Regions from separate parts of the Carnobacterium sp. FSL E2-0243 genome, predicted to be linked through region 1. Evidence: predicted binding sites of a transcription regulator. Region 1 holds the regulator's gene; the other holds the start of a gene.
What was found. The regulator LexA, encoded in region 1, represses DNA repair genes until DNA is damaged. The targets are predictions, from matches to a motif close to CNAACANNTGTTNG.
Positions count from the first base shown of each region.

Region 2: the regulator LexA is predicted to act here: its motif matches at 1,962-1,975, upstream of MHI00_RS08425 (Y-family DNA polymerase).

Region 1 covers NZ_JBBOPM010000001.1:1,577,232-1,581,045, reverse strand. The annotation lists gene tkt (transketolase) at 1-1,178, opposite strand, end outside; gene MHI00_RS07410 (DUF896 family protein) at 1,677-1,916, opposite strand; gene lexA (transcriptional repressor LexA) at 2,086-2,709, shown strand; gene MHI00_RS07400 (hypothetical protein) at 3,087-3,380, shown strand; gene MHI00_RS07395 (sunset domain-containing protein) at 3,566-3,814, shown strand, end outside.
Region 2 covers NZ_JBBOPM010000001.1:1,803,079-1,806,892, forward strand. The annotation lists gene MHI00_RS08415 (hypothetical protein) at 1-194, shown strand, start outside; gene MHI00_RS08420 (hypothetical protein) at 252-632, opposite strand; gene MHI00_RS08425 (Y-family DNA polymerase) at 622-1,926, opposite strand; gene MHI00_RS08430 (MarR family winged helix-turn-helix transcriptional regulator) at 2,229-2,708, shown strand; gene MHI00_RS08435 (GNAT family N-acetyltransferase) at 2,698-3,213, shown strand; gene MHI00_RS08440 (hypothetical protein) at 3,215-3,568, shown strand.

The DNA.
Region 1 (3,814 bases):
TCTTTTTCACCAGCGACCATTGTATTATTTGATGCTGATAAATCTGCTGACCCGCCCCAGAAGCCTGGTAAACGTTTCGATAATGCTTGGATAGTTTCGCTACTTGTCACACGAGATGCTGCACTTTGCCCAACTTCGTAAACAGGTAATTCACTATTCCAATCACTTGGTAAATCGCCAGAAATAATTTTTTCAAATTGTGCTGCTAATTCAGGGTAAGCTGTTTTGTATGCTGCAAATTTCTCATTCCAAGCAGCTTCAGCTTCAGCTCCTTTTTGAATCATCGTTTCTTCAAAACGCTCTGCAACAGCAGTTGGTACTGTAAATGCTGGATAATCCCAACCGTACGCTTTTTTAGCTGCTTCAATTCCATCAACACCAAGTGGAGCACCATGAACTTTAGATGTTCCGGCATTTGGAGCACCAAATCCGATAACAGTCTTAACCTCAATTAATGTTGGTTTTTTTGTTTCAGCTTTAGCTGCTTCAATAGCTGCTTCAATCTCAGCTAAGTCGTTGCCATCTTTTACTAAAATATGTTGCCAATTATATGCTTCAAAACGTTTTCCAACATTCTCTGTAAATGCTTTAGAAGTTGGTCCATCTAATGAAATATCATTTGAATCATAAAGAACGACTAATTTACCTAATTCTAAATGCCCTGCCATACTTGCTGCTTCAGCAGAAACACCTTCCATTAAATCACCATCTCCACATAAAGCGTAGGTGAAATGATCAACGATTGTATGTCCCTCTTTATTATACGTAGCTGCAATATGGGCTTCTGCCATTGCCATACCTACAGCATTAGCAATTCCTTGACCAAGTGGTCCTGTTGTTGCTTCAACACCATCTGTATGATGAACTTCTGGATGTCCTGGTGTTTTGCTATCCCATTGGCGGAAGTTTTTTAAATCATCCATAGTAACCGCATAACCAGATAGATGTAACATGCTATATAAAAGCATTGATCCATGTCCAGCGGATAACACAAAACGATCACGATCCGTCCAGCTTGAATTCTTAGGGTTGACTTTCAAATGCTTTGTCCAAAGTGTATAGGCCATTGGAGCTGCCCCCATTGGTAAGCCTGGGTGTCCAGAATTAGCTTTTTGAATTCCATCCATACTAAGTGTTCTAATCGTATTTACTGCAAGTTGGTCAGTTGTATCGAACAATTAAATCATCCTCTCGGTTTTAATATCTTTATTCTACTGTTTTATTTGTATTTGTGCAACGCTTTCTACAAAGAATTTAATCGTTTTTTCGTTTAATAACAACTAAACGTTCATTTTTAGGTATTTTTCACTTATATTATTTTTTATTTTTATGTGAAGATTTTAATCAATTGGTCTATTTGGCTCCTATTTAGTTTTAAAATTCTCACAACACTTTATTTTGTCCAAAAATTTATTTAGGTATTTTTCACTACTATTAAGCATTTTATATTTCTTATTCTTTAGATTCTTTTAATTTCGATACATGCCATTGCTCTATTTATTTCCTAGATTTCTTTAATCCGCTTTTTATCGTTTAAGTAAATTTTGGCTAATTTAAAAAATCATTAAATTACAGCACTGCTTATAAAATTAAATTAACCATTTATTGTTTAAACAGAAAAAAGAACTCAGAAAACAATCTGAATTCTTTTAAAAATACAAATAGACAACAAGGGATTAACGACCATGAAGTCCTTTTTCTTTTTGAATATCTTTTAACTTCTCAGGAGTTACATCATTTCCTTCATCATCAACAACCTTCATTCCTTCGATATGATGGCGCATCCCACCGCGAAATGCTGTTAAATATTCTTCACGTAACTGTTTTTGCTCTGCTTGTTCAGTTATAGTCAAACCTTCCTTTTTAGCTTTATTAGCTAGTTCATTAATTCGACTCATTTTATTTTTTTCTAACACTTTAATCACTCCATCTCTCTTATCTTCTCTTCATACTATACCAAAAAAAACCAAAAAAATATATTCCTTTGCTTAATTCTCCACAAAAGCGAACATCTGTTTGAATTTCATTTCAATCTATGGTATTCTATAGATAAGAAATTAAGAAAGAAAAGGGGTGCACTATTTTATGCGTAAAACACCAGAATCAAGACAAATCGAGGTACTACAGTACATACATGAACAAGTGCAGTTAAAAGGTTATCCACCGACTGTTCGTGAAATTGGTACTGCAGTCTCACTTTCTTCTACATCTACTGTCCATGGACATCTATCACGTTTAGAAAAAAATGGTTACATCCAACGAGATCCTAGTAAACCTCGTGCAATTGAATTAACCAGTTTAGGCCTTTCAAAATTAGGTGTTCCATCTGATAAAATTCCTTTATTAGGAACTGTTACTGCTGGTGAACCAATTTTAGCAGTTGAGGAAGCCATTGATTATTTTCCAATTCCACCTCATCTGAGTTATGATCCCGAATCTTTATTTATGTTAAAAATTCGTGGAGAAAGTATGATTAATGCAGGCATACTTGATGGAGATGATGTCATTGTTCGTAAGCAAACAAATGCAGATAATGGTGATATTGTTATTGCTATGACCAATGAAGATGAAGCAACATGCAAACGATTCTACAAAGAAAAAACACACTATCGTCTGCAACCTGAAAATGATGCTTTAGAGCCAATTATCCTGAATGAAGTTAGTATTTTAGGTAAAGTTGTCGGTTTATACCGTAGCCATATTTCTTAAATCTATGTAGTCACTAAATAAAGCAAAAAGCTCACACTTTTTGCTTTATTTTTTTGTTTTCAATTCGTTTCATTTGTATCTTCTTGTATTTGTGCTAAAATTTATGGTGTAGATAAAGGCTAGTTCTTTTGAACCAACTCTTCGAAAAGAAGATAAAATCCCCTCAAAGCAAAAAGATACTTTGTGTGTATTTTCCTATCTTTTTGCCAGAGCTAATCGGCTCAACAAACTTTTTATCAAGGCTAGTTCTTTTGAACCAGGCCTTCGGAAAAAAGATGAAATTTCGAGGTGACAAAAAGCGTCACATCAAATTTCCCTATTTTTCTGCCAGGCCTAGACGGCTCAACAAAATTTTTATTATTAAGGAGGAATTATTAATGGTTGCATTTATGTTTTATTGGTTTAGTTTATTAGTACAAGTAGCTTGGATTGTTTTAAGCGTAGGTCTTTGTGCTATGTATCTAAACAACAAAGAAAATGGAAATTTATGGGCTTTTGGTGCTTTAAATATTCTATCAATGATTTACAGCTTGGTCGTAATTTGGATTTATAATACATGGGACTTCGGTGTAACAACATCCAGTTGGTTTATCATCATTGTTGGTATACTTGCCATACTAACTGTACTAGAATTTATCTTAGGTCGCGAACCTAAAACAAAAACAGCCTAATTTAATTAACTTGTAGCAAAAACCTTTCGTGGGTTTTTGCTTTTTTTTATGTGAACTCTTTAAATACATATGAAATTAAAAAATAAATAAAAATTCATTAGCATAGGAATCATTATTATGATATGCTATATTTTAGAGCCTTTAACTAATAAAGACTACACTTAAAAATATTGGAGGATATGTAAGTGAAAAATGTAAAAGTTGTATTGGTATTTCTATTCTTGTTAAATGGTTCACTATTCCCTGCTTTTGTCAATGCGGATGAAGCAAAAAATGACTTTATTACAGTGGAAAAATCAACTGTAATAGCAAACAAAAATGGTGAAGCAAAAGTATCTGGAACTACAAAGAAAAAGACTAAAGTCAACTATGGTAAGTTTAAATCTGAAAAATCAGATAGTAAAGGAAAATTTACGCTAACTTTAAAAAATAAA
Region 2 (3,814 bases), 230 kb from region 1:
TTCCAAAAAATAGACTAAAACAGCTAACAACAATAATCGCACTAATTCTTGTATCAGTTGCTTTAACTGCGTGTGGTGGGAACTCAAAAAAAGAAGAGATCACCCCTGGAAAAGAATCAAAAGTAAAAATTGATGGAAAAGAGTATGATGTAAAAACAACTGAAGAGGGGGCTGCAATTAAAATGGGCGAGTAAATTTTAAGTCTCTTAAAAGAAGAAAAATCAAAGCTAAGTTACATATACTCTAGTAACTTAGCTTTGATTTCTTTTTTCAAATGCACTCCATTTGATTTCAGTGTATAAACTAATGTTTCTGATTTCTTCATAGGCTATATGAGTGTTATCGATCCAAATCCCACTATCCTCATAACCTTCAATTTTTCCAGTAATATCCGGTAAATAATTCCCATCTGTATCTATTTCTTCAAGCTGAATAGATACAGCTTGATTTTTAATTAGGGCACTATCTAGTATTGTCGCTATTTCAAGAAAATTCATCTGCTTTTTTTGCAAAATTTTTAAACTTCGACTACTTTTATCCGCATCCATAGAAGCCGTATGTTCAGATAGATACATGCCAAGCCATTTAATTGTTCCACGATCTTGGTAACGTTCATTAAATTTATTTAACATCTTTTTCATCCTTTCCGGAGGCATGTCCACCGACTAAATGACTGCGTTTAATCGCTGTTGCGCCTGTCATTAAACTGCTAGCATGAACGAGAGAGGTGAAGCCGTATTTATCCCGAATAGAATCAACAATAAAATCAAGACCAGCATCTGCTTCGACTTCCTCAGATTCTCTAAATAAATCCAATTGGATATCCGTGCTATAAACTATCTTAGAGCAACCGACGCCAATTTGCCGTATTGTTTCACCACGATAATGTTGACGAAATAATTGTAGACAAAAATCCGTTAATTTTTTCGTATTATTTGTTGCAGAAATTTTCATTTGATGATTGAAACCTTTCGTTGATTCGTACATCGAATGTCCAATAAAAAGACTGATACATTGTGTCTGACATTGCTTTTGTCTTAGCCTAGTAGCAACTTGATCAGCCATCTCTTTAATCACCAACTCAATCTCCGAGGCTAGTGTGTAATCACGTGGCAGTATTTGTGCATTGCTATACGATTTTTCAAGAGGAGTATACTTTTTAGCAATATCACTGCGATCGATTCCCCAGGCATGTGCATATAACTGTTCGCCAATGACACCCATTTTTTCTTTTAGCAAATGGTAGTCATAGCGGGCTAAATCGTACACTGATTTGATATTCATTAATTCAAATTTTTTAGCCGTTCGCCTACCAATTCCCCACATATCCGTCAAAGGAGAAATCCGCCAAACCTTCTCCTGAACATCTTCATAGCGCCATTCAGCCTTAAAGTCTTTCGCGTTTTTTGCCTCATTATCCAAAGCTAATTTAGCTAGCAGGGGATTGTCTCCAATTCCAACCGTCGAATACAAGCCTAATGTATGATAAATATCTTGCTGAATTAAACGTGCTATTTCGTATGCCGTTGCTTTCAATAGTTTTTTAATAGGAGTCACTTTGATAAACGCTTCATCGATTGAATAAATAAGAATATCATCTTCAATAGCATACTTACGAAATATCTCAATAATTTCTTTATTTTTATCAATGTACAAGGCCATTCTAGGTGGTACGATTAATAAATCTTTATGTGTAGGCAAATCAAATTTTCGCATCACGTTAGAAATTCCAAGCCTTTGTTTAGCAGCGGGGGAGCTAGCTAAAATTAAACCTCCAGCATTTTCAGCATTAGACATTACTACTAACATCGTCGTTAGAGGATTTAAGTTCCGCTCCACGCATTCAACAGAAGCATAAAAACTTTTTACATCAATACATAAAATATCTGAGCGAGGTTCATTCGTATAATCAAGTTCTAATTCCATAACTATTCACTCCAGTAGTTGATAAACACATTATACGAACAAACGTTCGAAAAGTAAAGCTATAAAAATGAATAACATTTAATCTTTAATTATTTTTTAGAAAGGGTAATTGAGGATATAAAATTAGCTGGAGAATCAATTTCCTAAATGCTCAGAAAAATCGCTAAACTATCTATTCCATCTTTAACAAAACAGATAGTTGCCTTGATAAGCAAACTTGTTCCTTATTATGTTATAAACGTTAATTCAAATTGTTGCAAATGCGACAATAAAATGTTAATGTACCCTTAGGAGGTGTTACTATGGTCGAGATACTGAGAGATATTGGAACAATAGCAAGAGCTCTTGATTCTATTGCTAATGTTGAATTTAAAAATTATAAACTATCAAAAGGACAATATCTATACATTGTTCGTATTTATGAAAATCCTGGCATCATTCCAGATAAGTTAGCAGAGTTAGTCAAAGTTGATAGAACTACAGCTGCAAGGTCTATTAATAAGCTTGTAGAGAATGGCTTGATTAAAAAAATGACTGATCCTGCTAATAAAAAAATTCGCAGACTATACGTCACCTCAAAAGGAATAGAGGTAGTGCCTATCATTCAAAAAGAAAACGACTACTCTAACACTGTAGCATTACAAGGATTTACAGAAGAAGAAGCCCTGCAGTTTTCAAGCATGTTAAAAAAAATTAGTACTAATATTGATAGTGATTGGAAAATTGTAAAAAAAGGGCACAAAAGAAACTATTTGAAAGGAAATGATAGTAATGAAGGTTGAAATCAAAAAATGTGAATTAAAAGATTTGGATTGTATTCGCAAAATTAGTATTCGTACATTTAAAGACACTTTTGAAAAGTACAATACAGAACAAGATTTAATAAATTATATAGATACTGCCTATAACAAAAATAAATTACGCATAGAGTTATTAAACCCTAATTCAATATTCTATTTTATATTTTCAGATGATGATTTAGCTGGTTATATGAAACTCAATAGTAAAGAAGCACAAACTGAAAATACATTTTCTAACTCATTAGAAATTGAAAGAATATATATTCTTCCAGCACATAAAAGAAAAGGTTTAGGCAAAAAATTAATACATTTTGCTAGTCAATATGGGAAAGATACTGGTGTAGAGACAATTTGGTTAGGAGTATGGGAAAAGAATGAGCCTGCTTTACATTTTTATAAAAATTTAGGTTTTTGCATTACAGGCGAACACTCATTCATGTTAGGACAAGATAAACAAACAGATTATCTAATGACTAAACAAATATAAAGTGGAAAATAGTACTAATTTAGAAAATATGTTTCATTCTCAATTTACAGATGAAGGATATGGGAAATTTATAAATGAAACGGCTATGTATTATGTTACAACAACACAAGATGCTGAATTTATAACAAAAGTTAAAGATGTTTACGTTACCCAAAATAAGGAGGATGAACTTAGGTATACCTTTACTGCTACAATTAATTATACTGATAATAATAATGAATCAGGAACTACAAAGATTAGTGGAAATGCTGAATTTAAAGAAAAAGGGAAACTAACTATATTCAAAATAACAACCAATGATCTGCTAGAAAAAATGAAAAAGATTGCAAACGAAGTTAAAATTCCGAAAGAGTAGGGATGCTGTGTTTATACAGATACACAGAAAAAACGTAATAAAGATAAACAAATCAAATTTGACTATGTAGTGACCCAAAAAAGTTAGACTTTCTACAGAGTAGATTTTTTCTACTCTGTTTTTTTATGCAGTGAAACTCATTATAAGGAAGAATTAAATCAATTTATCACTGATTATTTAGAAGTCACGTTCAGTTATGGCAGCAATGAGACTGTTTGCCTCTGGTAAATACTAATCAATATAACT